2 regions of the Thalassotalea sp. PS06 genome follow, and region 1 is predicted to be linked to the other one. Evidence: predicted binding sites of a transcription regulator. Region 1 holds the regulator's gene; the other holds the start of a gene.

The links. Region 1 encodes NrdR, which represses ribonucleotide reductase genes. Its sites were predicted from a motif close to AAACACNANATNTNGTGTTT; they were not measured.
Region 2: the regulator NrdR is predicted to act here: its motif matches at 13,614-13,633, upstream of nrdA (class 1a ribonucleoside-diphosphate reductase subunit alpha).

Annotation. Positions count from the first base shown of each region.
Region 1 covers NZ_CP041638.1:1,114,381-1,129,992, forward strand. Annotated here, with positions in the region: gene hscA (Fe-S protein assembly chaperone HscA) at 1-1,233, shown strand, start outside; gene fdx (ISC system 2Fe-2S type ferredoxin) at 1,236-1,574, shown strand; gene glyA (serine hydroxymethyltransferase) at 1,716-2,972, shown strand; gene nrdR (transcriptional regulator NrdR) at 3,090-3,551, shown strand; gene ribD (bifunctional diaminohydroxyphosphoribosylaminopyrimidine deaminase/5-amino-6-(5-phosphoribosylamino)uracil reductase RibD) at 3,591-4,721, shown strand; gene FNC98_RS04910 (riboflavin synthase) at 4,734-5,393, shown strand; gene ribBA (bifunctional 3,4-dihydroxy-2-butanone-4-phosphate synthase/GTP cyclohydrolase II) at 5,427-6,536, shown strand; gene FNC98_RS04920 (vWA domain-containing protein) at 6,609-7,412, opposite strand; gene FNC98_RS04925 (DUF808 domain-containing protein) at 8,046-8,990, opposite strand; gene dxs (1-deoxy-D-xylulose-5-phosphate synthase) at 9,052-10,914, opposite strand; gene ispA ((2E,6E)-farnesyl diphosphate synthase) at 10,927-11,817, opposite strand; gene xseB (exodeoxyribonuclease VII small subunit) at 11,817-12,065, opposite strand; gene thiI (tRNA uracil 4-sulfurtransferase ThiI) at 12,317-13,780, shown strand; gene FNC98_RS04950 (penicillin acylase family protein) at 13,903-15,612, opposite strand, start outside.
Region 2 covers NZ_CP041638.1:1,594,193-1,609,804, reverse strand. Annotated here, with positions in the region: gene FNC98_RS07115 (ComEA family DNA-binding protein) at 186-479, opposite strand; gene pyrF (orotidine-5'-phosphate decarboxylase) at 932-1,633, opposite strand; gene lapB (lipopolysaccharide assembly protein LapB) at 1,638-2,807, opposite strand; gene FNC98_RS07100 (lipopolysaccharide assembly protein LapA domain-containing protein) at 2,829-3,056, opposite strand; gene ihfB (integration host factor subunit beta) at 3,177-3,464, opposite strand; gene rpsA (30S ribosomal protein S1) at 3,549-5,210, opposite strand; gene cmk ((d)CMP kinase) at 5,310-5,999, opposite strand; gene aroA (3-phosphoshikimate 1-carboxyvinyltransferase) at 5,992-7,326, opposite strand; gene serC (3-phosphoserine/phosphohydroxythreonine transaminase) at 7,370-8,458, opposite strand; gene gyrA (DNA topoisomerase (ATP-hydrolyzing) subunit A) at 8,584-11,214, opposite strand; gene FNC98_RS07065 (TIGR02922 family protein) at 11,557-11,769, shown strand; gene ubiG (bifunctional 2-polyprenyl-6-hydroxyphenol methylase/3-demethylubiquinol 3-O-methyltransferase UbiG) at 11,859-12,572, shown strand; gene FNC98_RS07055 (HAD family hydrolase) at 12,660-13,325, shown strand; gene nrdA (class 1a ribonucleoside-diphosphate reductase subunit alpha) at 13,750-15,612, shown strand, end outside.

The DNA.
Region 1 (15,612 bases):
ACTTTTGATATTTCTATCCTGCGCTTGAACAAAGGGATTTTCGAAGTACTCTCCACCGGCGGTGATTCTGCTCTTGGTGGTGATGATTTTGATAATGCTGTTGTCGATTACCTGGTTGCTGAATTTAACCTGCAACGTCCTTTATCGCCGCAACTTGAACGTCAGCTATTGGAACAGGCCTGTAACGCCAAAGAAGCATTATCGGCAAATGAAATTATTAAAATCAATCTTGATAATCAGGGGACAAGCCACAGCCTGACGTTAAGTAAAGAACAGCTTAATGAGCTGATTTCGCCGTTGGTAAGCAAGACCTTACGAGCTTGTCGTCGTGCGTTAAAAGATGCCAACGTTAGCGTTTCTGAGGTTAACGAAGTAGTGATGGTTGGTGGTTCCACTCGTGTACCACTGGTGCGCGAACAGGTTGGTCAGTACTTTAAACGTCAGCCACTTACCTCTATTGACCCGGACAAAGTTGTTGCTATCGGTGCCGCTATTCAGGCCGATGTATTAGCGGGTAACAAGCCTGATAGTGAAATGTTACTGCTAGATGTAACGCCATTATCTCTGGGCCTTGAAACCATGGGTGGCCTGGTCGAGAAAGTCATTCCAAGAAATTCCACGATCCCTGTGGCGAAAGCACAGGAGTTCACCACCTTTAAAGATGGTCAGACGGCGATGGCGGTACACGTGCTGCAGGGTGAGCGTGAACTTGTAGAAGATTGTCGCTCTCTGGCGCGTTTTGAATTGCGCGGCATTCCGGCGATGGCGGCAGGTGCTGCCCATATTCGCGTCACCTTTAACGTTGATGCTGATGGCTTGCTTAGCGTCAGCGCCATGGAAAAATCCACGGGTGTGGAAGCATCAATCCAGGTTAAGCCATCATTTGGCTTAGAAGAAGGCGACATCATTAAAATGTTGCAGGAAAGTGTCACCCACGCCAAAGATGATATTCAGGCGCGGATGCTGAAAGAGCAACAGGTTGAGGCCTCGCGCGTTGTTGAAGGCGTCGAAGCCGCATTGGCTCAAGATGGCAATAAGTTGCTGTCGGCAGAAGAGCGGGCAGAGATAGAAAATGCCATTAATGAATTAACGAAAATCAGTCAGACTTCTGAGATTTCTGCTATTGAGCAGGCGATAAAAGAGGTTGATACAATTACAGCGAACTTTGCTGAGCGCCGGATGGATTCTTCCATTAAGACCGCGCTGGCAGGGCATTCGGTAGACGAGGTTTAATCATGCCAAAAATTATTTTTCTTCCTCACGAAGAGCTATGCCCGGAAGGGGCGGTTCTTGAAGGTGACACAGGTCAGACGGTACTGGATGTTGCTTTAAAGAACGATATTGATATTGAGCACGCTTGTGAGAAATCCTGTGCCTGTACTACCTGTCACGTGATCATCCGTGAAGGTTTCGATTCGTTAGAAGAAAGTGATGAATTAGAAGATGATATGCTGGATAAAGCCTGGGGCTTAGATCCTGAGTCCCGCCTCGGTTGCCAGGCGGTGATTGCCGACGAAGATCTGGTGGTAGAAATCCCCAAATACACCCTAAATATGGTTAGCGAAAACCACTAGTTCTGGCGTAAATAAAATTTAATTAAATTTTATTTACCAATCAATAATAGCCGCTATACATCCTGACGTTGTTCAGGCAAAATAGCGGCCTAATAATTAATCTGCACGCTCAGAATTCACCTTTAATACAGAGGAATAGCCATGCTCACTCGTGATATGAATATCGCTGATTTTGATCCTGAATTGTACCAGGCAATGTCTGATGAAGTTGTTCGTCAGGAACAGCATATCGAATTGATCGCATCTGAAAACTACACCAGCCCACGTGTTCTTGAAGCACAAGGTTCACAGCTAACCAACAAATACGCCGAAGGTTACCCGGGTAAGCGTTATTACGGTGGTTGTGAGTACGTTGATAAGGCTGAGCAATTAGCGATTGAGCGTGCTTGTGAACTATTTGGCGCAACCTATGCAAACGTTCAGCCACACGCCGGTTCTCAGGCAAATGCGGCAGTGTTCCAGGCGCTAGTAACGCCGGGGGCAAAAGTATTAGGCATGAGCCTTGCTCACGGTGGTCACTTAACTCACGGTTCTCACGTAAACTTCTCTGGTAAGTTATACGAAGCCATCCAATACGGTCTGCACCCTGAAACGGGCGAAATTGATTACCAAGAAGTAGAGCGTTTAGCGCTTGAGCACAAGCCGGAAATGATTATCGGTGGTTTCTCTGCATACTCTGGTATCGTTGACTGGGCGCGCATGCGTGAAATTGCTGATAAAGTTGGCGCCTATTTCATGGTGGATATGGCTCACGTTGCCGGTCTTGTTGCTGCGGGTCTTTATCCTAACCCAGTACCTCACGCACACGTTGTAACAACCACAACTCACAAAACTCTTGCTGGTCCTCGTGGTGGTTTAATTATTTCTGGTTGTGATGACGAAACCATCTACAAGAAACTTAACAGCGCGGTATTCCCTGGTGGTCAGGGTGGTCCTTTGATGCACGTTATTGCTGCTAAAGCGGTAGCTTTCAAAGAAGCATTAGAGCCAGAATTTAAAGATTACCAGCAGAAAGTATTAGATAACGCCAAAACCATGGTAGCGGTTCTCCAGGAACGTGGTTACAAAGTTGTTTCTAATGGTACTGAAAACCACTTATTGCTTCTTGACCTGATTGATAAAGATATCACCGGTAAAGATGCCGATGCCGCTTTAGGTAAAGCACACATCACAGTGAACAAAAACTCTGTTCCAAATGATCCGCGTTCTCCGTTTGTAACTTCAGGCCTTCGCCTGGGTACGCCGGCGATCACTCGTCGTGGTTTCGGTGAAGCAGAAACTCGTGACCTTACTGGTTGGATTTGTGACATCCTTGATGATATCAGTAATGAAAACACTATCAGTGACGTTCAGGAAAAAGTTAAAGCACTTTGTGCTAAATTCCCGGTTTACGCTTAATTGATTTAAATTAACCTTACTGGTTACGAAGACATCGCAATCTGTTGATGTTTCGATTAAAATGGTCGCCCTTAGCGGCCATTTTTTTTGCCTATTAATAAGATTACGAGGAAGTCTATGCATTGCCCGTTTTGCTCTGCCAACGATACTAAGGTAATCGATTCTCGATTAGTTGCCGATGGCCATCAGATACGCCGTCGACGCCAGTGCTTACACTGTTCGGAGCGCTTTACTACCTTTGAAACCGCAGAGCTGGTGATGCCGCGCATCATTAAGCGTGATGGTTCGCGAGAGCCGTTTAATGAAGAAAAATTACGCAGTGGCCTACTCAGGGCATTAGAAAAGCGACCTGTTAGTATCGAACAAACTGAAGGCTCGATTAACCATGTAATGTCACAGCTGCGGGCAACGGGAGAGCGAGAAGTCTCTTCAGAAATGTTAGGTAATATCATTATGGAAGAGTTGAAAAAGCTCGATAAAGTTGCCTATGTTCGCTTTGCTTCGGTTTATCGCTCTTTTGAAGATATCCGTGAATTCGGCGAAGAGATTGCTCGCCTTGGTAGTAACGGCGATTCATAACCCCATCCTTTTTAATTAACGTTTGAACCAGGTTACGTTTTGAACTTTAGCAACAACGATTACCAATACATGCAGCGGGCCATTGAGTTGGCAAAAAAAGGTGAATATACCACCTCTCCAAATCCTATGGTTGGTTGCGTGCTGGTTAAAGATGGTACCGTTGTCGGTGAAGGCTGGCATCAAAAGGCGGGCCTTGGTCATGCTGAAGTAAACGCGCTGGCAATCGCTGGCAGTAATGCCTCTCAAAGCACAGCCTACGTTACTCTTGAACCTTGTAGTCATTTCGGTCGCACACCTCCTTGTTCTAAGGCTTTGATTGAAGCCGGCGTCAAAGAAGTTGTTATTGCCATGCAGGATCCAAATCCGCAGGTAAGTGGACGAGGCATCCGCATGCTCGAAGAGGCCGGTATTAAAACCAAAGTTGGCTTGCTTGAAGCCTCTGCCAGACAAGTCAATGTTGGTTTCATTAAACGTATGGAAACCGGAATACCTCGGGTTATCTGTAAACTCGCCAGCTCTCTGGATGGCAAAATCGCCATGAAAAGCGGAGAGAGTAAGTGGATCACCTCAGCAGAGTCTCGTGAAGATGTGCAACGATTACGTGCCAGAAGTTGCGCCGTTATTTCCGGGGCCGATACGGTGATTACCGACGATGCCAGATTAACCGTTCGCTATCAGCAATTAGGCTTTGCCCAGCAAGCGATAAAGACGGAATATTTTCGTCAACCCATTCGTATCGTGATCGATAGCCAATACCGATTGCATCCCGATCTTGCCTTATTTAATGAGCCGTCGCCGATTATCCTGATTCGTATTAACGGAAAAACTCAGCAAGAGCCAACATGGCAAGATAACGTAAGCGTTGTTGAGGTAGATGCAGCGGCAAATGGCAAAGTTGATTTAGCGAAGATGCTTGAACAGCTCGCATCACATGGCGTCAACAATCTGCTAGTTGAGGCCGGTGGTAAGCTGGCATCGGCATTTATTCAGGCGCAATTAGTGGATGAGCTATGGTTATATCAGGCGCCAAAATTGATGGGCGCTGAAGCAATTAGCTTATTGGCGTTACCTGGGGTTGAAAAACTGGCTCAGGCACAGCATCTTGCCATTAACGATATTCGTAAAATTGGTGCGGATATTCGCATTCGCGCCAGTTTTAACAAGCAATAAGAAAGCAAAATTATGTTTACCGGAATCATTGAAGCGACTGGACGAATTAAAGCGATTCAACGCCAGTCAACAGGTGCCAGAATTGAGATAGATACTCAGAGCCTGGACATGAGTGATGTGCAACTGGGCGACTCCATTGCCACCAATGGTATTTGTCTGACCGTCGTGTCTTTTACCAATGCCAGCTTTGTCGCCGATGTGTCGATTGAGACCCTGGAGCGCACCGGCTTTGGTAACTACCAAACCGGACAGCGGGTTAATCTGGAAAAAGCCATGTTAGCAACGTCTAGATTTGGTGGCCATATTGTTAGTGGCCATGTTGATGGTATTGCTACTATTACCGCGATTACCGAGCGTGGTAATGCCTGGGAATACTGGTTACAGGTCGATGACTCGTTAAAAGGCTATATTGCTGAAAAAGGCTCAGTGACAATAGATGGCATTAGCCTGACGGTTAACAGTGTTGACGATGATAAATTCCGACTGACCATAGTGCCTCATACTCGTGCTGAGACCATTATTGAGACATATACTCTTGGTCAGGAAGTCAATCTAGAGGTCGATGTGGTTGCCCGCTACGTCGAGCGCCTGCTCCAGTGTCAAAAGCAAGGCACTACCGATTCTGGCGTTAGTGAATCATTATTACGAAAAAGTGGCTTTATCAAAGCCTGATTAAGCATTATGGGATGTAAGCCCGAGGTAACTATGAAATTTAATACTCCCCAGGAACTAATCGAAGATATTGCCCTAGGCAAAATGGTTATCCTGATGGACGATGAAGATCGCGAAAATGAAGGCGACTTTATCATGGCAGCAGAAAAAGTGACGCCAGAGGCGATCAACTTTATGGCAACACATGGCCGCGGACTAATCTGTATGCCAATGAGCAAAAGCCGTTGTCAACAATTAAAGCTGCCATTGATGGTGGACAACAACGAAGCGCAGTTTACCACTAACTTTACCGTTTCTATCGAAGCGGCAAGTGGCGTTACTACCGGGATTTCTGCATCGGATCGTGCCACTACCATTTTAGCGGCAGTGGCTAAAGATGCCGACCACACGTCCATTGTGCAACCGGGTCATATTTTCCCCTTAGTCGCCAAAGACGGTGGTGTATTAAACCGCGCCGGACATACCGAAGCGGGTGTCGATTTAGCGCGCCTGGCCGGGTTAGAGCCAGCGGCGGTCATCGTTGAAATTCTTAATGAAGATGGCACCATGGCGCGTCGTAATGATTTGGAAGTGATTGCCAAAAAACACGATCTGAAAATTGGTACCATTGCCGATTTGATTGAATATCGCAATGCTACCGAAACCACGATTCAGCGGGTTAGCGAGTGTAAATTCCCAACCGCTTTTGGTGAATTCGATTTAGTGGCATTTACTGATACTATCGACGGCCAAAGCCATTTTGCGTTAATCAAAGGGGATATCAAGCCAGAAGAGCCAACTCTGGTTCGAGTTCATCTGGAAAATACCTTTAAAGATTTATTGTACTGTCAGCGCGGTAACGTCACCTCCTGGCCTATTGCCAGTGCGCTGCAGAAAATAGCCAAAGAGGGCGGTGTGTTGGTTTTGCTAGGCAAGCACCAGACGCCGCAGTCCCTGATTCAACAGGTCAAGAAGTTTGCCTTGCAGGATGCTGGTGAAGATGTGAAAGAAGTGACCAAGCACGTTGGCTCTCGCAATGTTGGTGTTGGTTCACAAATTCTTGCCAATCTGGGCGTGAGTAAAATGCGCCTGTTAAGCTCACAAACCAAGTACCACTCACTATCCGGTTTTGGATTAGAAATCGTCGAATATATTCACGACTAGTTGATTAAAGCCAGCCTATCACTAAAATGACGGGCTGGCCACTAAGTTGTTTATAGCGGTTTAGTTGTAAATCTAGAAGATTCTTCGAAATTTGAGAGCAAGTCCTGCTAAACCGAATAATAATAATGAGGTAGGTTCTGGAACAGTTGGGTTAGGAGTATCTGAATTTCTACAAGCAGGATCCTGTGGGTTTGCTGTGCAAAAACCAATGGTCTCTTGAAGTTTAGCGTTCGCAAAATTTGTCACGAATGTTTGTACTACCGACTGATCTGTCGTATTCAGACCATTTAAATCGAATACTGAACCTCCGTGATTATCAGCTAGAGGGCCGATTGAAGAAATTGTATGAAATCCACTCAACACGGCATTGAAAAGGGCATTGTTTGCTGTAAGTATCGAATCTGCATCCGAAAAGTTTAATTCGCCATTTCCGTCGGGCTCATCAGTGAAAATTATCACATTTTTGACAGCGTCATTTCTAAAAGAAAATGATGATGATTCCGGCCCGTATGAATTCAACGCATAAGCGATTGCATCATACGCATCTTCATCTGAACCAGAGCTGATTAATGTCGCCGCTGCGGCTCCAAAACCTGCGGCGTCAGTGAAGTCCGTGACAGTTCGGATTTGATCAAAACTTGCTCCATAGCCGACTAGCGCAAATCGAACATCAATACCTCCAGCACTCATTATTGATGCAAATAATGCAATATTGTCTCGCAGGTTGTCTTGAACAGGTCCCATTGAACCAGATTCATCCACGATCATAATTATGTCTGATTTGATTTGCGCTGCTTGAACTTGAAACGTGGAAATTACGAAAGCTAAACTCACGATACAAGTTCGGAAAAATGAAATTTTTAGGCGTTTTAACATTAATATATCCTCCAAAGAATTTATTGTGTTTATTCATGCAACCCAGAATGGTTTATTTTCATAATTTTTACCTATTTATCTACCTTGGTGACTAAAAACGTTTGTCCTTAAACTCTAATTACAAAAGCTTTATCATAATGATTGCATGGAAATGTAAGTGAACTCCGCGCAGAGCAGTTGTGTGAAGGCAAATTCGATGCCAAGATTTAAAAGTTATTTAAATACAGTTGGTTAGCGTTGTTTGGTGAGTTGTGTTTGAAAGGTGCTGTTTATATATGTGACATGACTAGACTGTGCGGGGTTTAATTTAGCAATGATTTCGAAATATTTTTTAGCTTATTTAAATTCTGAAAAAGGGAGAAAATTTTACTATCTAAAATAGAGTCAAGGCTGGATAAATATTATTCAGATACCCGGGAGGCAATATTGTTTTATTGCAAATAATAAATAGTCTCTGATTTGCTAGATTCTTTCACATGCCTTTTCGATTTGATGTTTAACAAAATTCTTTTTAAATGGAATTCGGATAGGCAGAAGGGTAGTACTGTTGGGTAGGTTACTGCAAAATTATAATGATAAATATCCTTTTAATATGCATTGCGAAAGTAAGAGGAATTTGGGAGTTACCTGTGTTTAAGAGGACTGGACTGTTTCTTTCAGTTTCGAAAACATATTCACTAAGAGTAATACGATTGAGCCGAGGAACATCCCAAGAACCAAGGTGAATATTGGCCCGACCAACCAGGAATACCAGTTATGCGCTGGCCAGCTATTAACGACATTTTCGGCGGCAACTTGTAGGTGATGAAAATATTCAATACCGTGCACGAGAATACCACCACCTACTAAGAACATGGCTGCGGTGCCCAGAAAAGATAAGCTCTTCATTAGCTTTGGTGCAAAGCTAAGTAAACCGTTACCAACCTTCTCCCTGACTTTCCCTCGAAAACCAGATTTTGGATTCTGCAGCAAATAGACCCCGAGATCGTCAATTTTAACGATACCGGCAACCAACCCATAAACCCCTATGGTCATCAATACCGCGATTAATGATACAACGGTTGCCTGGTCTATAAACGCGCGGTGTTGAACTGTGCCCAAGGCAATAATGATGATTTCAGCCGAGAGGATAAAATCCGTTCTGATCGCGCCTTTAATTTTGTCTTTTTCATACTCGACCAAATCGATATTGTCATCCACCAGGGCGTTAATATCTTTCTGGTGCTGTTCATCGTCATGGTCACCCTGCAGGTTATGATAGATTTTTTCTACCCCTTCATAGCAAAGGTAGGCCCCGCCGATTATGAGTAATGGAGTAATTAGGGAAGGCAGAAAAGCGCTAAGAAGTAGGGCCGCAGGAACTAAAATCAGCTTGTTTACGAAAGAGCCTTTGGCGACCGCCCAAACCACAGGAATTTCTCTGTCAGCCTTTACTCCGCTTACCTGTTGCGCATTTAGCGCCAGGTCGTCGCCAAGCACTCCAGCGGTTTTCTTAGCCGCGACTTTGGTCATCAGGGCGACGTCATCCAGCGCTACCGCAATTTTATCGATAAGGGCGAACAGACTTGAACCTGCCATAATATGTTTCCATTTTACATTGCAAAAAAAAGCCCTTAAGTTTTGGCTTAAGGGCTCAGTATTAATTCATAAATGCGTCGATTCGACTTTTGATACCAGGAGCATCGATTCCCAGTTCCTGATGAATTTCAGGCTGGGTTCCGTGTTTTATAAACTCATCGGGAATTCCGATATTTAACACGGGTGTGGTTAATCGCTTAGCCTGCAGATATTCATTTACCGCTGAACCGGCACCACCGGCGATAGCATTATCTTCAATGGTTACCAGATAATCGTGATTATCGACAAGTTGCTGCACTCTATCTTCATCCAATGGTTTTACAAAGCGCATATCAACCAAGGTTGCATTCATTTGTTCGGCAACTTTTTTGGCTTCGGCCAACATAGTGCCAAAGGATAGAATTGCCACTTTTTCGCCCTGCAAAATGTCTTTTGCTTTACCAATTTCGATGGTTTCATCGATACCAGGTAGTTCAGCTCCTGTGCCACTGCCTCGAGGGTAGCGAACCGCTGCAGGTCGTTGCAGTTGATGACCGGTGTTGAGCATTAAACGGCACTCAGCTTCATCCGATGGCGTCATAATGACTAGGTTCGGGATACAGCGCATAAATGACAAGTCAAAAGCGCCCTGATGAGTAGGGCCATCGGCACCGACAATACCAGCACGATCAATGGCAAATAGTACCGGCAGATTCTGTATCGCCACATCGTGAATTAATTGATCGTAGGCACGCTGTAAAAAGCTAGAGTAAATGGCCACTACCGGGTTGTAACCACCAATAGCAAGGCCAGCTGCAAAGGTTACTGCATGTTGTTCGGCAATCGCTACATCAAAGTATTGATTCGGAAAACGCTGACTGAACTCGACCATGCCAGAGCCTTCGCGCATTGCTGGGGTGATTGCCATGAGCTTTTCATCCTGCTCAGCGGTTGCACATAACCAATCGCCAAATATCTTTGAGTAGGTCGGTAGGCTTGGCTTGCTCTTTGGTAATGAGTTACTGGCTGGATCAAATTTAGGTACTGCATGGTAGCCAATAGGATCCTGCTCAGCCTGCTCATATCCTTTACCCTTGCGAGTAACCACATGCAGAATCTGCGGCCCTTTCAGGCTGCGCATATTGCGAATGGTATCTACCAGGCCGTTAACGTCATGACCATCAATCGGTCCAATATAGTTAAAGCCAAGCTCTTCAAAGAAGGTGCTCGGTACTACCATGCCCTTTAGGTGTTCTTCGGCTTTCGATGCCAATTCTTTTATCGGCGGAATGGATCCTAAAATGCGTTTACCACCTTCACGCAGGCCAGTATACAAACTACCTGATAATAATTTCGCCAGGTGATTGTTAAGCGCGCCCACGTTTTCAGAAATCGACATTTCATTATCGTTTAGTACAACTAACAGGTCTTTGTGGATATCACCACCATGGTTTAGGGCTTCAAACGCCATACCTGCAGTCATCGCACCATCGCCTATTACCGCGACAGTTTTACGGTTTAACCCTTCTTTTTCCGCTGCAACAGCCATACCTAATGCCGCAGAAATTGATGTCGATGAGTGTCCGACGCTTAATACGTCATACTCACTTTCTTCTCGCCAGGGAAACGGATGTAATCCGTCTTTTTGACGAATGGTATGAAGTTGGTCGCGACGACCAGTAAGGATTTTATGGGGATATGCCTGATGACCTACGTCCCAGACTAAATGATCAAATGGCGTGTCGTACACATAGTGCAGGGCAACGGTTAATTCGATAGCGCCGAGGCCTGATGCAAAGTGGCCACTGCTTTTACTCACGGAATTAAGTAAGTATCCACGTAATTCATCACTGATCTGCTTTAGCTGATCCTGGGGGAACTCGCGCAATTGTTGTGGCTTATCAATTTGCGCTAACAAAGGATAATTTTCTAGATCAATAGTCATAGATTCTTTCAATTAATGGTCACGTTCAATGATAAACGTGGAAAAATTCGCTAAATTCTGTGTATTGTAGGGCAAAGCGTCTAAAGCGTGAAGCGAATTAGCATATAACTCCTGCTCTTTTTGACGTGCCCCCTGAAGCCCCAACAAGGCTGGGTAAGTCGATTTGTTGGCTTCAATATCTGACCCCGAAGGTTTACCAAGAATATCTTCGCTGCTGGTGATATCAATAATATCGTCATGTACCTGATACAAAAGACCTGTTGTAGCCGCATATTGTTCAAGTAATCCAATGTGAGCCGGATCCATATCTTCAACGCATAGCGCTGGCATTAAAATCGCAGCCTGTAACAAACAACCTGTCTTTAATCGATGTATTTGCTCTAAATGCTCTAGCTCAACGCTTTTATCGGTAGCGGCAAGATCCATCGCCTGACCACCGCACATGCCCTGATAACCAGAAGCGAAGGCGAGTTTTCGCACCAATTGGATCTGTTGCCCAGCATTAACGCCGATAAATTTGTGGTTGGATAAAATTTCAAAGGCCAGGGTCTGTAAACTGTCACCGGCTAAAATAGCCGTAGCTTCATCAAATTTACGGTGGCAGGTTGGTTGTCCGCGGCGCAAATCATCATCATCCATGGCTGGCAAATCATCGTGCAATAACGAATATGCATGGATACATTCCAGGGCCCCGGCAATCGCATCGATGTCCGGTAATGCTACACCCAACATTTCACCGGTTGTGTAGGCAAGAAAAGGGCGCATCCGTTTGCCGCCAATTAGCAGGCCATAATTCATCGCTGCCAGTAAAGTTGGATCATTAACCTTAAGTTGATCGAGTTGCTGTTTTAGGAAGGAATCAATGCGAGCCTGATAACTATCCAGGTTTGCTAAAGTTGCCACTAGCTATCGGACTCCGTATCCGTAAACGACTGCAAATCAGCGTCTTCGTCGCTACTCATCAAAATTTGAATTTTCTGTTCCGCTTTGGCTAACGTTTGCTGACTATGCTGACTCAGCGCCAATCCTCGCTCGAATAGTTTCATTGAATCTTCTAATGATAGATCCCCTTGTTCCAGCTGAGCGACGATGGTTTCTAACTCGGTCATCGACTCTTCGAAACTTAAGTTTTCCGGCTTCTTCTTGGCCATAGGTATCCTGTTACTTTGCTAACTTTTCTACGGATTTTCGGCATTCTAACCTGTATAGCGATGAAGAGGAAGTTATAGCATTTAGGAAGGTGGGAGGTGGAAGATATAAGGTGGAAGTGTAGAGCGTTGTTAAACTTATACCTTTTTGCATTAGTTAACATTCCTTAAACATTTGCAAAAGTGTATCTTCACAGGCAATTATCAGTCGGTTGTGTATAATACGGGGATTTAAAGCTTAACTGGCATTATCAATGAAATTTATTGTTAAATTGCAATCGGAAATCACCATTAAATCGCGTCCGGTTCGCAAGCGTTTTACCAAAATCCTCGAGTCCAATATTAAGAATGTTTTACGTCGTGTGGACGAGCAGGTACGTACCAAAATTAACTGGGACAGCATTGAAGTGACCAGTAAAAATACCTCGGAAGAAAACCGCCAGTTATTAATTGATACATTAAAGTGTGTGCCGGGTATTCCGCATTTTCTTGAAGTACAGCAAAGCACCTACACCGATGTTGACGATATCTTCAAGAAAACGCTCGCTGTTCATGCCCAGACCATTGAGAACAAATCCTTTTGTGTTCGCGCTAAGCGCACCGGCCAGCATGACTTTACCTCATTGCAGATTGAGCAATATGTCGGTGGTGGATTAAATCAGCATGTAGATTCAGCAAGAGTCCAGTTACGCAAACCTGATGTGACCATTCGCATTGAAGTGAATAAAGACCAGCTATTCATTATTTCTGAACGTCATGAAGGTCTTGGCGGTTTCCCAATTGCCACCCAGGAAGACGTATTGTCACTGATGTCAGGTGGTTTTGATTCTGGTGTTGCCAGTTATCAGATGATCCGCAAGGGCGCGCGTACCCATTTCTGTTTCTTTAACCTTGGCGGTAGTGCTCATGAAGTGGGTGTTAAGCAGGTAAGTTACTATTTGTGGAACAAATACGGCGCCTCGCATCGGGTTAAGTTTTTTGCGGTTGATTTTGAGCCTGTGGTTGCCGAAATTCTTGAGAAAATCGATAACGGCCAAATGGGCGTGGTGTTAAAGCGGATGATGATGCGCGCGGCATCAATGATTGCCGAAAAACGCGGTATTCAGTCGTTGGTCACCGGTGAAGCCCTGGGTCAGGTCTCTTCGCAAACGTTGACCAATCTGAATGTTATCGACCGGGTAACGGAAACTCTGATTTTGCGTCCATTAGTTGCCATGGATAAGCAGGAAATTATCGATATAGCCCGGGAAATCGGTACCGAAGATTTTGCTAAAACCATGCCTGAGTACTGTGGTGTAATTTCCCAAAAGCCTACGGTAAAAGCGGTTCTGTCACGTATCGAAGCCGAAGAAGGCAACTTTGATATGGATATTCTTACCGATGTGGTAAGTCGTACCAAGATCCTTGATATGCGCGATATCGCCATGGAAACGGAAGAAGAAGTGGCTACGGTTGATAAAGTCGAAACCGTCGATAGTGCAGGGCATGATAACGTGGTTATCGATATTCGTTCTCCGGAAGAAGAAGATGCTAATCCGTTGGAACTCGACGATATCGAAGTCCATCACATACCGTTTTACAAGCTAGCGACTCAGTTTGGTGACTTGCCGTCTGATAAGACTTATTTGCTTTATTGCGATCGCGGCGTAATGAGTAAACTGCAGGCCTTATATCTGCACGATAATGGCTTTGATAACGTAAAAGTTTACCGTCCGTAAGAGATTTTAACGCCCGATAAACAAAGCGTTATTTGCGACGCTAATAATAATAATTAACGCAAATGAAAAAGCCTTCCTGATGGAAGGCTTTTTTGATCCTCTTTCACCTGAGCGAGAGGTTTTTATTCAGGAGTAAATTCTAGAGTGTACTTTGTCTTGCCTGGTAATAGCGGCGAGGCGACACCTTGCACCCAGTCTTCATGGCCTTTGCCATAAAATGGTGATAATGGGTGACCTGATTGCGAAGAAGGCATATGGAAAATTGCCTGCTCTTCATGGCCAGGAGATACCACCATACGTTGCGAGGATCCAAAAGCAACCCCCTGTACACGCGGCATAAATGTATCACCACGCACCGCATCTTTTGGCATATCTAACAACCAGCCTAGGGCTGGAATGGCTTTTGATAATGGATGCTGAATGTTGGTGGTGTTGTGAGCACCCCAGGTTGCGTTATCAATAGCACCATATTTTTCAACCAGCTCATCATAGGTAGAAGCTGCGATTGATTGGCTAAATGCCGTCCAGCTCTCAAAGCCCTCTGGCAATAAATGTTCTGGCTGTTGCATCAGCATTTGCCACATCGGTACTTCCACCAGACTTCTGATAGGGCGGAATGACAACGGAATCGCATTTACATCACCCGCGGAATTTATCATCTCGTGCAATGGCGCAAATAATTCATCCCTTACATTTAGTCGAAATTGACGGACAAACAAATAACCGACCGAGTCGATCGATGCTCTGGCCTGCCAATCGTTCAAGTGCTTCACAAGCGGCGCGTAGTTTTGCTTGCTTACAAATGCTTCGGTTAATACCGTCTCCATCAAATAGTTATGCCAAGGCGCTAAGAACACCGCTTTGTCATCGTTTTGAATGTCTAATAAGTCTTGTTCGCTAAATTCTTCAATGGCCATCAAACCATCGCGGATTTGCTGGCTACGAGCACCGAGTGCATAACCACCGTTACCTAGTTTTTGATACATTTCACCACCAACAACGCGGCTGTTGCCTGTCCAAAGACGGTTATTTTCAGGGTTTAATACCACAGGGTATTCTTCGGATGTAAGGTAACCGGACCAACCGATATCCCCAGTACTCCAGTCTTGAGGCACTGCCCAACCCTGACTACCGGTATTATCGAGACCGAACTTTCTTGGTATGGCGCCGGCGATAGTCCAGGCGATGTTTCCATCTTTATCACCGACCATCAAATTTTGTGCTGGGATACCTGCGGTGTGTGCGGCGGCAATGGCCTGTTCAACGTTTTGCGCATATTCAAGGCCAAACAGGTTGAAGTTAACGCCTTGTGGATCGTGAGCCACCCAACGCATGGCGAGCAAGTTACCTTGATGATCTACACCGATAACCGGGCCCCATTGCGTTAACTTAATATCAATTGACGCGGCATCACCCTCTTTTATGTTGATGGTTTCCTGCTCGACAACAAATGTCTTGTAACCGTCTGGAGTTAAATATTGATTACCATCTTCTGATACCACAAGTTTGATCAAATCATTCCAGTCGCCATAGCTATTGGTGAAACCCCAGGCGATGTTGTGGTTACTACCAACCACAATCGCAGGAGTACCTGGTAGAGTAACGCCATCAATAGCGACAGCTTTACCGTTACTGTTATAGCGCAGGCTGGTTCGATACCAGATATTTGGTACACCAATTCCTAAGTGCATATCATCGGCAACAATGGCGCTGCCGGTTTTTGATACCTTACCGGATACGGCCCAGTTATTACTGCCTTTAAAGCCTTCCTGGTTATCAGGAAATAAAGTGAATTCCTGAGCTTGTTGGCTTTTAGAACGGTTGGCCGCAGA
Region 2 (15,612 bases), 480 kb from region 1:
ATATAAAATAGAGTGAATCTATTAAACATTTTTCATATTCGCCCGTACGGGAATGCCCGAGAGGAATTTCTACTGCGTTATTGCCATTTGAAATGGAATGCCATTCCTAAATAGCAATGCCTTGTATAACTTCCTCCTGCTGACCTTCTGAAAAGATCACAGTTCAACGAGAACTGGTATTAGCATTAAATACTTAAAAGTTTGGCGTTCTTCGCTAAAAACTTCTCGCCAATACCTTTAACATTCAATAGCTGTTTTACATCCGTAAACGGGCCATTAGCTTTGCGATAATCAATAATCGCCTGCGCTTTAGTCGCTCCTAAGCCACGAATTTTGCGCAACTCATCTATCCCAGCTTTGTTTAGGTTAACCGACTCGACAATCGTCGTTTTTTCAACTTTGGTTGCCGCATTAACTGGTGCTGTGTAAGCAGTAAAAAGAGAACTACCTAATACTAAAACAAGTAATAATTTGTACATGTGTTATTTCCTTAACGTTGAATAATCAGGCTGAAAATTGGATTAATTCAATCGGCCCGATAAAACCACCCCATGTGGTCTTTATACCAATCACACTAAGTTTGTGCACAACTCAGAGTTAGGGCCGAGGTTCAGTTACAACATAGATTTTATTGATATAGTCATTCTATATTAATGAAATATAGGGCAGTAAATGAGCCTCTCACTAACTCACTACGGGTGAGTTTTAAAGGCGTTTGGACTACGTTACTGATTTTGGCTCATTTTAAGAGCGGAATAACCATTCTCTGCAATCAAAGCCTTGCCTAAAAGCCTTTAAATTCTCACTGAGTGAGCAATAATTTAATGTGATTGGTATTATCTATCTTAGAAAAATTTGAGGAATTTTGATTCGGGATCAAAAAAGCCACCGGTTAACGGTGGCTTTTTTATTTATCTAGGCTTTTAACGATTTAAGCTTGCAGCGATTGGTTTATGCTTTTTAATACTGCGGCAGGGTTCTCTGCTTTGGTTATCGGGCGACCGATCACCAAATAGTCAACGCCAACAGAAATCGCTTCAGGCGGCGTCATTACACGCTTCTGGTCATCGACACTAGCACCAACCGGACGAATACCTGGGGTAACCAATCTAAACGATTCACCCAGGGTTTGTTTTAATGTCTCAGCTTCCTGAGCCGAACAAACGACCCCGTCCAGACCAGAATCTTTTGCTAATTTTGCCAAGGCTAATACCTGTTGCTCCGGAGTCAACTGAATACCTAGTTCGGCTAAATCGTCACTGCCCATGCTGGTCAGTACGGTTACGGCAATTAATAATGGCGCTTTGTCACCATAGTGCTCCAGTTCCTGCTTAGCACGTTTCATCATCGCGCTGCCGCCACTAGCGTGGACATTTACCATCCAGACACCAAGATCGGCTGCGGCTGCAACGGCCTTTGCTACGGTATTGGGAATATCATGAAACTTTAAATCAAGAAACACGTCAAAACCGCGTGAGGTAAGGTCTTTAACAAACTCAGGGCCAAAATGGGTAAACATTTCCTTACCAACTTTTAACCGACAATCCGATGGTTCAATTTTATCGACAAAGGATAATGCTTCGGCTTTGTTTGCGAAATCCAGGGCGACAACAACCTTTGGATCGAATGACATAAAATTATTCTCCTTCCAAACCTCTGACCGGTTTGATTTGTTCCCAATCATGGCATGACGGGCAGGACCAGTAATGGACCGTACTATTAAAACCACAATTACGACAACTGTATCTGGGCCGTAACTTCAAATATGCGGTGACCAACTCTTTTATCACATCCAGAGATTCTTGCTGTGTCTGCGGGTTGTCCTCGTTGATTTGCATTTTTACAAAATGCTTAAAGCCGCGGATAGTTGGCCGACGATGCAAAGCCGATAATAAGTACTCGACAGCTTTCTCTGGTGAATGCTGTTGCTGCAGATATTCCAGGTAGGTTATCAATGCCGTACTGCTACCGGTTTTCTCAAAAACCTCTTTAATGAACGGGTAAAACTCGTCCTGATGATCACTGTTCATATAACAGGCGCGCATTTTATCAATTACATCAGGAAAAAACTCCTGATCCTGTAAAAATATTTCCTGATAACAGCGACACGCCTCATTGTATTGCTCTGAGTTTTCATAAACCTTTGCCATTGTTACCTTGGCCCGGCTGGAATTTGGATTCAATACTAAAGCGTGTTCAAGCAATTCTAACTCTTTAATATATTCATCGTCCTGCATCGCCAATTCCGCAAGTTCACAATAAAAGTTCGCTAAAGAATGATTGAGTTTTTTATCTTTGGATTTACGAATCACTTTCTCGAGCTTTATGCCCTTTTTCCAATCTTTGGTCGACAGATAAATTTGCAATAAATAAGACAAAGATTTATTGCCATAGGTAGGGGTTTTGGTGAGCTTTAAAAACATCTTCTCAGCCCGGTCGAATAATCCGGCACTATGAAAATCCCGTCCCAATTCAAATGCTGCCTGCTGTTTTTCTTGATCGGAAAGCATGGGTTGTCGTACCAGGTATTCATGTACTTTAAGGGCTCTGTCGAGCTCACCACGGCGTCGAAACAGATTTGCCATGGCGAAGTGTGCCTCAACGGTATCGTCTTCGTGCTTTAACGCTTCAAGTAGGTAATCGATGGCTTTATCCTGCTGATTGGAAAGCAGGTAGTTCAAACCGGTTGAATATTTTATAGAGAGGGATTCTTTGGCGTTATGATCTTTTTGTTTGATGCTATTTCTTCCCATAAACCAGCCGTATCCTACGGCGACAGGGAGTAATAAAAATAACAGTTCAAACATGGCAATAATTTCTTAACGGTTTTAATCAGATTTTCTGCGTTTAAAGCGACGCGTTAACGAAAATAAGCTCGACATAACAAAACCAATCAAAAAACCGATAAAAGTAAACAGGCTCACCGCTTGTGATACGCTAATTTCCGTTTTAGCGACTATGTAATTTAGTTCTATCAATTGTTCGTTTTGACTACCGAAGACAAACGCGACGGCGAGCAGTATAAAAAGAAATACAACCGAAATAAATAATTTCAAGGGAAACTCCTCGGTTTAATACCAAATCTCATAATAATTTAACCCATCCTGATTAATGAGACTTGGTAGAATTAAAAAAGGCATGCTTTATAGCATGCCTTTTTCTTTAAATTTCTGCAATTAAGCTAATGAAAGATTTACTCTTTCTCTTAACTCTTTACCCGGTTTAAAATGCGGAACATATTTCCCTGTTAGGTCAACAGATTCCCCAGTTTTGGGATTGCGTCCAACCCGAGGTGCGCGATAATGTAGTGAAAAACTACCAAATCCGCGAATTTCAATACGGTCACCACCTTCCAGGGTTTCCGCCATCATTTCCAGAATTTCCTTGGTGGCTGCTTCTACATCCTTAGCTGACAAGTGATCCATCTTATCAATTAACTTTTCAATGAGTTCTGACTTGGTCATTTGACCTCCAGTTCATTTTGGCGCTAGCCGATGGATTAGAGATAGAGGAGATAAAATGCTATCTCCTCTCCTTAAAGCTAAAAATTAGCCTTTAGCGTTTTTGAATGCTTCTGCCATCGCGCTCAAACCAGTGTCTTCTGCTTGGTTCAAGTTTTCCATCGCTGAACGTTCTTCAGCTTGGTCTTTCGCTTTGATAGATAGGCTGATTACGCGGTTCTTACGGTCAACACCAACGAACTTAGCTTCAACACTGTCACCCACTGATAATTCAGTCGATGCATCTTCAACGCGGTCACGAGAGATGTCAGATACACGGATGTAACCTTCAACGCCTTCAGTAAGAGATACCTTTGCACCCTTAGCGTCAACTTCAGCTACAGTACCAGTAACAATAGCACCTTTTTTGTTGTCTGTCAGATACATATTGAACGGATCGTCTTCTGTTTGCTTAACGCCTAGAGAGATACGCTCACGCTCTGGATCAACTTGTAGGACAACAGCTGAGATCTCATCGCCTTTCTTGTATTCACGAACAACTTCTTCACCGCCATTCCAAGAAATATCAGATAGGTGAACAAGACCGTCGATACCACCGTCAAGACCGATGAAGATACCAAAGTCAGTGATTGACTTGATCTTACCACTTACTTTGTCACCCTTGTTGAAGTTCTTAGCGAACTCTTCCCATGGGTTCGGGATACATTGCTTAAGACCAAGAGAAATACGACGACGCTCTTCGTCAATTTCAAGAACCATAACTTCAACTTCGTCACCTAGGTTAACAACCTTAGATGGGTGGATGTTTTTGTTAGTCCAATCCATTTCAGAAACGTGAACAAGACCTTCAACGCCTTCCTGGATTTCAACAAAACAACCGTAGTCAGTTAGGTTCGTTACGCGACCAGAAAGTTTAGAACCTTCTGGGAAGCGGTTAGCAATAGCTGCCCATGGATCTTCACCCAACTGCTTCATACCTAGTGATACACGGGTACGCTCGCGGTCGAACTTAAGAACTTTAACTGGGATTTCATCACCAACGTTAACGATTTCACTTGGGTGCTTAACACGCTTCCAAGCCATATCAGTGATGTGTAATAGACCATCGATGCCGCCAAGATCAACGAACGCACCGTAGTCAGTAAGGTTCTTAACGATACCTTTAACTTCTTGGCCTTCCTGTAGAGACTCAAGTAGTTGATCACGTTCAACGCTGCTTTCTGATTCGATAACAGCACGACGAGAAACAACAACGTTATTACGCTTCTGATCAAGCTTAATAACTTTGAATTCTAGATCTTTACCTTCAAGGTGCGCAGTGTCGCGTACTGGACGTACGTCAACTAGTGAACCTGGTAAGAACGCACGAATGTTGCTAACTTCAACAGTGAAGCCGCCTTTAACTTTACCGTTGATAACACCGATAACAGTTTCTTTTTCTTCGTAAGCTTTTTCAAGGAACTGCCAAGCTTCGAAGCGCTTCGCTTTTTCACGAGAAAGGATAGTTTCACCGAAACCGTCATCTGTAGCGTCTAGAGCTACGTCAACTGCATCGCCAACGTTGATTTCAACTTCGCCTGAGCTGTTCTTGAACTGATCGATAGAGATAACACTCTCAGATTTCAGGCCAGCGTCAACTAGAACGTTGTCTTTGTTGATTGCAACTACGGTACCTTTGATGATGGAACCAGGACGAGTTTCGATTTCTTTTAAGCTTTCTTCAAAAAGCTGTGCAAAATTTTCAGTCATAACTTGTAAGTTAACTCAGTTATTAATCCACTCAACATACATGTTTTGTGGGGTTGTTAAAAAAGTTCGTTTTCTTCCATGCAACGAACTACCTTGGAATTAATAAAATTCCGACAATTTTTCATTAGCAAAAGCCAGTATCTTTTCTACCACCTGAGGGATACTCAGTTCGGTAGAATCAACCAGCAAAGCACCTTCGGCAGGCAACAACGGCGCTACGGAACGGTTTTGATCTCGCTCATCTCGCTGCTTGATGTCCGCCAAAAGGCGCCCGATGTTAACATCAATACCCTTCTCTTGCAACTGCAGCATGCGGCGCTTGGCACGTTCTTCGGCACTTGCCGTTAAAAACACCTTCACCGGTGCGTCTGGGAAAACTACGGTTCCCATGTCGCGACCATCGGCCAAAAGCCCTGGCATTTGTTTAAACGCTCGTTGGCGTCGCAATAATGCTTCACGAACACGAGGAAACGCCGCTACTTTCGAAGCGATTGCACCTATCTCTTCGGTGCGAATCGAATTGGTGACATCTTCACCTTCAAGAAGTACTCGCGATTCGCCTCTTTCCTGAATTTCAAATTCCACATCTAAGTGGGATGCCAAAGGGATCAGCGCTTCTTCACTTTCAATATCGATATCATGGTGATTAGTCGCTACTGCAAGCACACGGTAAATAGCACCACTATCTAATAAGTTCCATCCCAATTGTTCCGCTACAATCCTGGCAACGGTACCCTTTCCAGCTCCGCTGGGTCCATCAATGGTGATTAAAGGGATTTGTTCATTCATTTACTATTTCCTGAGTAATATTTAATCCCACTTCATTGGCGAGTTTTACAAACACCGGGAATGAAGTGGCGACGTTATCGCAATCCAATATGTGAATTGTACCACTAGAGCGTAAAGAACTGATAGCAAAAGCCATAGCGATTCTGTGATCGTGCTGGCTATCAACCGTACCTGTTGTTAGTTGACCACCGGTGATATCAATACCGTCGTCGAATACGGTACAATCGATACCCAGGATCTCAAGGCCATCGGCCATCGCCTGAATACGGTCACTTTCTTTGACTCTGAGTTCTTCGGCATTTCGGAGACGGGTTACGCCTTTGGCACAGGCGGCGGCAATAAATATAGCGGGGAATTCATCAATAGCAAGAGGAACATCCGCATCATCAATATCGCAGCCCTTAAGCTGTGTGGCATGAACGACTAAGTCTGCTACTGGTTCATCGCCAGCTTTACGCTCATTGATGATTTCAATGTTAGCACCCATTTTACGAACAATGTTTAAAACCCCAATACGAGTCGGGTTCATACCAACATTGCGTAGAGTTAGAGAACCTTGTTCGGCAATCAATCCAGCAATGATAAAAAACGTTGCCGACGATATATCGCCTGGTACAGTGATATCGCAAGCCGTTAATTTACCACCGCCTTGTAGTGTCACTTTATTACCATCCACTGCAACCGGATAACCAAAAGCTTTTAACATACGCTCGGTATGATCGCGGGTAATGCCCGGTTCGGTTACAACGGTTGTACCTTCGGCGTACATACCAGCAAGTAGTACACAGGATTTCACCTGAGCCGAAGCCATAGGTAATGGATAGTTGATCGCTTTTAATTGACTCGCCGCGTCGATTGTAAGTGGAGGTGTGCCACCATCGGCGGCGCTGATATTAGCGCCCATTTGTTGCAATGGTGTGACCACCCGCATCATTGGGCGTTTATTCAATGATTCATCACCAATCATTTCGCTGGCAAATGACTGTCCAGCTAAAATACCGGATAGCAGTCGAATCGAAGTCCCTGAGTTACCCACATCCAGCGCTTGTGTCGGTGCCGTTAATCCATGCATACCCACACCATTGACCACAACATTATTGTTTTCATCCGGTCCCTGAATTTCAACACCCATGGCCTTAAACGCATTCATAGTAGCTAAGCAATCCTGGCCGGGTAAAAAGCCACGGATATGACTGGTACCTTCCGCCAACGAGGCAAACATAATGGAGCGATGGGAAATCGATTTATCACCTGGAATGGTAATATCTCCGTTTACCGGGCCTGCAGGCTTAGCGTGAAACGTTAACGATGAGGATTGCTGGGTCATGGGTACTTCCTTTTTACTTGGTGTTTATAACTGAAATGATAAATTATTGATTGTGGGTTTCGGCGAATTGCTGCATAAACGCGACCAACGCTTCTACGCCTTCTAATGGCATCGCATTATAGATACTCGCACGCATGCCGCCGACAGAGCGATGGCCTTTAAGTGCCAGTAAACCAGCATCTTTAGCCTGAGCTAAAAATTCACTGTTTAAACTTTCATCTTTTAAATAAAATGGCACGTTCATCATGCTGCGGTTTTGCTCACTAACGCGGCTTTCATAAAACCCGCTTTGCTCAATGTACTGATAAAGAAAATCCGCTTTGGTGCGATTTTTCTTAGCCATTTGCTCCAAGCCACCAAGTTCCTTCAACCAGGAAAACACCATACTTGCCAGATACCAGGCATAAGTTGGCGGCGTGTTGTACATCGAATCATTATCGGCCAAGGTCTGGTAGTTAAAAATGCCAGGGACAGATTTCATCGCCCGACCTAAAAGATCATCACGAACAATCACAATCGTTAAACCTGAAGGTCCAATATTTTTCTGGGCACCAGCATAGATAAGACCAAACTTGCTAACGTCTATTGGACGGGAAAGAATTGTCGATGACATATCCGCCACTAAAGGCACGTTACCGGTTTCCGGTATTTCAAAAATCTCGATACCATCGACGGTTTCATTTGGACAGTAATGCACATAATCGGCACCTTCAGAGATGCCCCACTCACTTGCTGGCAATACCTGCTTCTTTCCAATAACGTCCACAACCGGCTCAATGACCCGAATCTCACCGTAGTTTTTCGCTTCTGCCACTGCGCTTTTCGACCAGGAGCCGGTAACCACGTAATCGGCCTTACCAGTTTTGGTCAACAGGTTTTGCGGAACGGCTGAGAATTGACCACGACCGCCGCCATGGCAAAACAGTACTTTGTAGTTATCAGGAATATTAAGAATATCGCGAAGGTCTTGTTCTGCTTTTGCTGCAAGCGCCATAAATTCCGGACCGCGATGGCTCAATTCCATCACCGAACAACCGGTATCATTCCAATTTAAAAACTCTTGCTGGGCTTGTTCCATAACCGGCTTAGGTAACATTGCCGGACCAGCACAAAAATTAAAAATCTGCTTCATGATTCACTACTTTATCGGATTTTACTAAAACATTACTGAAGCCAATTCCCCGGCTCCAAAAACTAATTGACCAGAAAAAAAATGAGCGGTAAAAACCGCCCATTTAAGATTTAACACTGCTCGCGTTATTCGCTATCACCTTCCGGTGCTTGCTCTTGCTCAGCCGCGCCCTGCTCTTCGCCTGGCTCAACTTCTGAGGTTTCACCCTCTAACAATGTTTCATCTTCTTCGATTTCATCGATGCGTTGCAGACCAACCACGTGTTCATCATCAGCGGTTCTTATCAAACGCACACCCTGGGTGTTACGACCAATAACGCTAACTTCATTAACCCGGGTACGAACCAAGGTTCCGTTGTCGGTGATCAACATGATTTCATCGGCATCTTCTACCTGAACCGCACCTACAACTGCGCCGTTTCGCTCGCTCACTTTGATTGAAACAACACCTTTGGTTGCACGACTCTTCGCTGGGTATTCCTCTAAGTCAGTACGCTTACCATAACCATTTTCGGTCACGGTCAAAATCGGACCTTCGTTTTTCGGAACAATCAAAGAAACCACTTTTTGCGTTTCGTCAAGTTTCATACCACGAACACCGGTTGCAGTACGACCAACGGTACGAACACCCTGCTCATGGAAACGAACCACTTTACCTTCATCAGAGAACAACATGATTTCACTGTCACCGTTGGTGATATCAACACCAATTAGGGTGTCATCATCACGAAGGTTCAGGGCAATAATACCGTTCGCACGAGGGCGAGAGTATGCGGTCAGAGGTGTTTTCTTAACCGTACCAGAAGCGGTTGCCATAAAGATAAACTTATCTTCTTCGTATTCACGAACCGGAAGGATAGCAGTAATACGCTCATCACTTTCCAGTGGTAATAAGTTAACGATTGGACGACCACGTGCGGTACGAGTTGCCAATGGCAACTGATAAACCTTCAGCCAGTACATACGACCGCGGTTTGAGAAACACAAAATCGTATCATGGGTATTGGCAACCAACAGACGTTCAATGAAGTCTTCTTCCTTCATCTTAGTTGCAGCTTTACCTTTACCACCGCGACGCTGAGATTCGTACTCAGATAGCGGTTGATACTTAACGTAACCTTCATGGGATAAGGTTACAACGACATCTTCTTCATTGATCAAGTCTTCTAGAGACAGGTCATGGGATGCCGCAGAAATTTCGGTGCGACGCTCATCGCCAAACTCTTCACGGATAGCTTCAAGCTCTTCACGAATCACTTCCATCAAACGCTCTGGGCTTGCAAGAATATGCAATAGTTCAGCAATGATGTCTAATAACTCTTTGTACTCGTTTAGAATTTTTTCATGTTCTAAACCAGTAAGCTTGTGTAGGCGAAGGTCCAGAATTGCCTGTGCCTGTTGTACCGTCAGATAATACTGACCATCGCGAATACCGAACTCTGGCTCTAACCATTCTGGACGCGCGGCATCGTTACCAGCACGCTCAAGCATTTCCGAAACATTACCCAGATTCCAGCCAGTGCTGACAAGCGCTTCTTTAGCTTGTGCAGGTGTTGGAGAGTTTTTAATTAACTCGATGATAGGGTCGATATTGCTAAGTGCTACCGCTAAACCTTCAAGGATATGAGCTCGCTCACGTGCTTTGCGAAGTTCGAAGATAGTACGACGAGTTACCACTTCACGACGGTGAAGGATAAAGGCTTCCAGCATTTCTTTGAGGTTGAACAATTTTGGCTGACCGTCAGTCAGGGCAACCATATTGATACCAAAAGAAACCTGCATCTGGGTTAGTTTGTAAAGATTGTTTAGTACAACTTCACCGACTTCACCGCGCTTGATTTCGATAACCATGCGCATACCATCTTTATCAGACTCATCGCGCAGGGCTGAAATACCTTCAATGCGTTTATCTTTAACCAGCTCGGCCATTTTTTCAATTAGACGAGCTTTGTTCACCTGGTACGGAAGTTCGTGAACAACAATGGTTTCTTTACCAGTTTTGTCATCAACTTCAATTTCAGCACGGGCGCGGATATTTAATTTACCACGACCGGTACGATAGGCTTCTTCGATTCCCGCTTTGCCACTGATAATACCGGCGGTCGGAAAGTCAGGGCCGGGGATATATTCGATCAGTTCTTCCATGGTGATATCGCTATTGTCGATCATAGCGATACAGCCATTTACCACTTCCGTTAAATTATGTGGTGGAATATTGGTTGCCATACCAACGGCAATACCTGAGGAACCATTGATTAGGAGATTCGGTACCCGGGTTGGTAAAACCGCTGGCATTTTTTCCTGACCATCGTAGTTAGGAACAAAATCTACGGTTTCTTTTTCTAAATCCGCAAGCAAAGCATGGGAAATTTTTTGCATACGTATTTCGGTATAACGCATGGCGGCTGCAGAGTCGCCATCAACGGAACCGAAGTTACCCTGGCCGTCGACCAGCATATAACGTAAGGAGAATGGCTGAGCCATACGAACGATAGTGTCATAAACCGCAGTATCACCATGCGGGTGATATTTACCGATTACGTCACCAACGACACGGGCCGACTTCTTGTAGCCCTTATTCCAATCGTTGCCCAAATCGTGCATTGCGTACAAGACACGGCGATGAACCGGTTTCAGGCCATCGCGAACATCGGGTAAGGCACGACCTACGATTACACTCATCGCGTAATCAAGGTAAGACGTTTTTAATTCGTCTTCGATGTTTACTGGAATGATTTCTTTTGCCAGATCGGTCATAAAATGATGCTTTCCCTAAATCAGCAAGTTGCTTTATATAGTTTTTTTATTGGTGCGGAATAATAGCATAGAATGCGAATCTTCTGCACGGCTTTATTAAGCTTCTGACGTTAACAAACTTCCTACAAAATTAGTAGCATTAATTACCCTTACTGAAAAATATTACAGAAATAAGTTTCTGCTCAACAAAGCAACAATCTCGCATCTGTTGGTTTACATCCCTACCGGGGTTAGATATATAATGGCGACAGCACAATAACAATAAAGTGCAGCTTGTTTGGATTTCCTTTGTTGGCATATTCTAAGGCTGAACTTTCACAAGATTAGGATTACTGTTTAGCTATGAGCAGCAATGAGACCCAGCTGACCACCGTGACCGTGCTCTACTATGATATCCACACGTTGGAGTTCAATTATCAGGTTGGTCAATTTCCCCAGGCTGAAAAAGGCCGCGTCATTATTGACGATGAATTCAAGCGTGATAAGTCAATCATTGCTGTTTGCCGCGGCGAAGTGAAAATCCTCAATAAAATTGGCGACCGAATCAACGAATAACAGCAACGCATTTTTCCGCGATTAACCAATTAACTACAATATAAGGAAATGGTACGCCATTTCATCGAAACAAATCGGATCTACGAATTATGAGTCAAGGCGTCAATGTCAACCCTGAAGAAATCGAAAAGTTTGAAAAGGTAGCTAGTCAGTGGTGGGACACTGAGGGGGATTTTAAACCTCTTCACCAGATAAACCCATTGCGCCTGAGCTTCGTGCAGTCTCATTGTGGTTCGCTTTTTGACCTCAATGCCATTGACGTTGGTTGTGGTGGTGGCATCCTAGCCGAAAGCATGGCTCGTATTGGTGCTAAGGTTACTGGTATCGATTTAGGCGAAGAACCGCTTAATGTTGCAACATTGCATGCCTTAGAAGCCGGCGTAGACATCCGTTATGAAAAAATCCCAGTGGAAGAAAAAGCCAAAGACATGCCAGCTCAATTTGATCTGGTTACTTGTATGGAAATGCTTGAGCATGTTCCCGATCCAGAATCGGTCATAAAAGCATGTGCAGCTATGGTAAAACCTGGTGGTAAAGCATTTTTCTCTACTCTTAATAAAACCACCAAATCCTATTTGCTTGCCATCGTGGCGGCAGAGAAAGTATTGAAGTTAGTACCAAACGGCACCCATGACTGGAATAAGTTTATTCGCCCATCGCAATTGATAGGCTGGGCCGAATCAGCGGGTCTTCGTTGTATTGATGCCACAGGCATTCATTACAACCCAATCAACGAAAACCATAAACTGGCACCAGGTCTTGATGTTAACTATTTATTGGCCTTTGAAAAACCACCAAAGTAGTTATCGATAGCAATATTCTCAATACTGATACGAATCAGAACATTCGCCGTATAGGTTTTCACGATACGTAAAAAGCTGCGGGTTTTTATGCAACATTGGCAACGCAAAGGCGTTTTGTTTGATTTAGACGGTACCTTAGTGGATACCGCCGCTGATTTGCACGCGGTGTTAAATCAACTGCTGGCACGTTATCAGCTACCAAAGATCTCCTTAGAGCAGGTGTTCCCTATCGGCTCTGATGGTATTTATCCATTATTATCACTCGGGTTTAATCATTCTTTATCGACTCAAGAAAAGCAGGATTTAAGGGCTGAATTTATTGATATCTATCAACGCTTCCCGACTCGCTATTGTCAGTTATTTGATGGTATTGAAGAGACACTTACGACATTAACCGACGGCAACATCCCTTGGGGGATCGTCACCAATAAACCGACCAATCTGACTTTGCCGTTAATGGATAAATTCTCGATTTTTGCGGCCTCAAGCGTTCTCGTCTGCGGTGACACCCTAGCGCAACGTAAGCCAGATCCGGCGCCTATGCACCATGCAAAAAAGGCTCTGGATATCGAAAAAAGTGAAAATATCCTCTATGTCGGTGATGCAAAGCGCGATATCGATGCGGGAAATGCGGCTGATATGCATACTGCTATTGCCGAGTGGGGTTATATCAGCGAGCAGAGTAACACTCAAGATTGGGGGGCCAGGTACTTGTTGACTGATCCCAGAGAGCTTTTGGCGCTTAGTATTTAAACGAATCGAACAAACAATAACCAGAGCCTTAAAACCCTGTTTTGAATGGGTATTTTTAATGTCAATTATTAGTGTTTAAGAACCGCAAAAAATAATCCGGTGACAATGCAAAATAATTAAAATTTCAAAATTAGGCCTTGCATTTTCATTAGTGTCTTTTTTATCGGAGCTACTAAGTTAGTCACCACTAACCAAATTTGACTAACTAAATTCATCGTAAATAAATGCCAGTTTTCAGGGGTTGCATTAACAGCTAAACCTCATTATCTTGTGACTATATCTTGTAATACCCCCTAGATATTGTGCATTTATTTTCAACAGCCACTAGATGGCGGTTGACTTGGTTTAAACAGATCATCAAGTTTCATTGGTGATTATCAATAAATAAAAAAAATAAATATAAAACATTAATTACAGGTTTTTCATGAACAGCAACCTCTTTGTAACCAAACGGAACGGACAAAAAGAACCCATCGACCTGGATAAGATCCATAAAGTAATCGACTGGGCAGCTGAGGGACTGGATTCAGTATCCGTGTCTCAAGTAGAGCTAAAATCACACATTCAATTTTATGATGGCATCAAAACGGAAGATATACATGAAACCATCATAAAAGCCGCAGCAGACCTTATTAGTGAAGAAGCACCAGACTACCAATATCTGGCAGCTCGTCTTGCTATTTTCCACCTGCGCAAAAAAGCCTATGGCAAATACGAGCCACCTGCCCTGCACGAACACGTGTTGAAGTTGGTTGAGTCTGGTAAATATGACAAGCATTTAATTGAAGATTACAGCGCCGAAGATTTTGCTGCTATGGACAGCTTTATCGACCATGAGCGCGATAAAACCTTCAGTTACGCAGCGGTTAAGCAGTTAGAGGGTAAATACCTGGTTCAAAACCGTGTAAACGGTGAAATCTACGAAAGTGCACAATTTCTGTATGTGCTTGTAGCTGCATGCTTGTTCGCGAAATATCCAAAAGATACTCGTCTTGACTACATCAAAGGTTTCTATGATGCCATTTCGATGTTCAAGATTTCGTTACCTACACCGATTATGGCCGGTGTTCGTACACCAACCCGTCAATTCTCTTCTTGTGTATTGATTGAAGCGGGTGACAGCTTAGATTCTATTAATGCCTCGACCAGTGCTATCGTGAAATACGTTTCACAACGTGCCGGTATCGGTATTAATGCTGGTCGCATTCGTGCTCTGGGTAGCTCAATTCGCAATGGCGAAGCGTTCCACACCGGTTGTATCCCATTCTACAAACACTTCCAGACAGCGGTAAAAAGCTGTTCACAAGGTGGTGTACGTGGCGGTGCAGCAACGCTGTTTTACCCACTATGGCATTTGGAAGTTGAGAGCTTATTAGTTCTTAAGAACAACCGTGGTGTTGAAGAGAACCGTGTACGCCACTTAGATTACGGTGTGCAGTTCAACAAACTCATGTATCAACGTTTGATAAAAGGCGATTACATCACATTGTTCAGCCCGTCAGACGTGCCTGGTTTGTATGATGCGTTCTTTGAAGATCAGGATAAGTTTGAAGAGCTATATGTGAAATACGAAGCCGATGCTTCGATTCGTAAAAAACGTATCAAAGCTATCGAACTATTCACCTTATTTGCACAAGAGCGTGCAAGTACCGGTCGTATTTATTTGCAAAACGTCGATCACTGTAATACTCACAGCCCGTTCGACCCAAGTGTTGCGCCGGTTCGTCAATCTAACCTGTGTTTAGAAATTGCCTTACCGACCAAGCCATTTGAAGATGTAAACGATCCAAACGGTGAGATTGCACTTTGTACGCTGTCGGCATTCAACCTTGGTAAGATTGACAGCCTGGATGAGCTAGAAGGTCTGGCTGATCTAGCGGTTCGTGCCCTGGATAGCCTGTTGGATTATCAGGATTACCCGGTACCTGCAGCACTTTCTGCAACCATGGGCCGTCGTACGCTAGGTATAGGTGTCATCAACTACGCATATTATCTAGCGAAAAATGGAGTGTTCTACTCAAACGGTAGTGCCAATAACTTAACGCACCGTACGTTTGAAGCGATTCAGTATTACTTATTGAAAGCATCAAATCAGTTAGCGCAAGAGCAAGGCGCATGTCCGAAATTTAACGAGACACGCTTAGCACAAGGCATCCTACCTATCGATACCTATAAGCGTGAAATCGATAAGGTAACCAATGAGCCATTACACCTCGATTGGGAAGCGTTACGTGAGAACATCAAGAAGTATGGTGTACGTAACTCAACGGTATCAGCCTTGATGCCA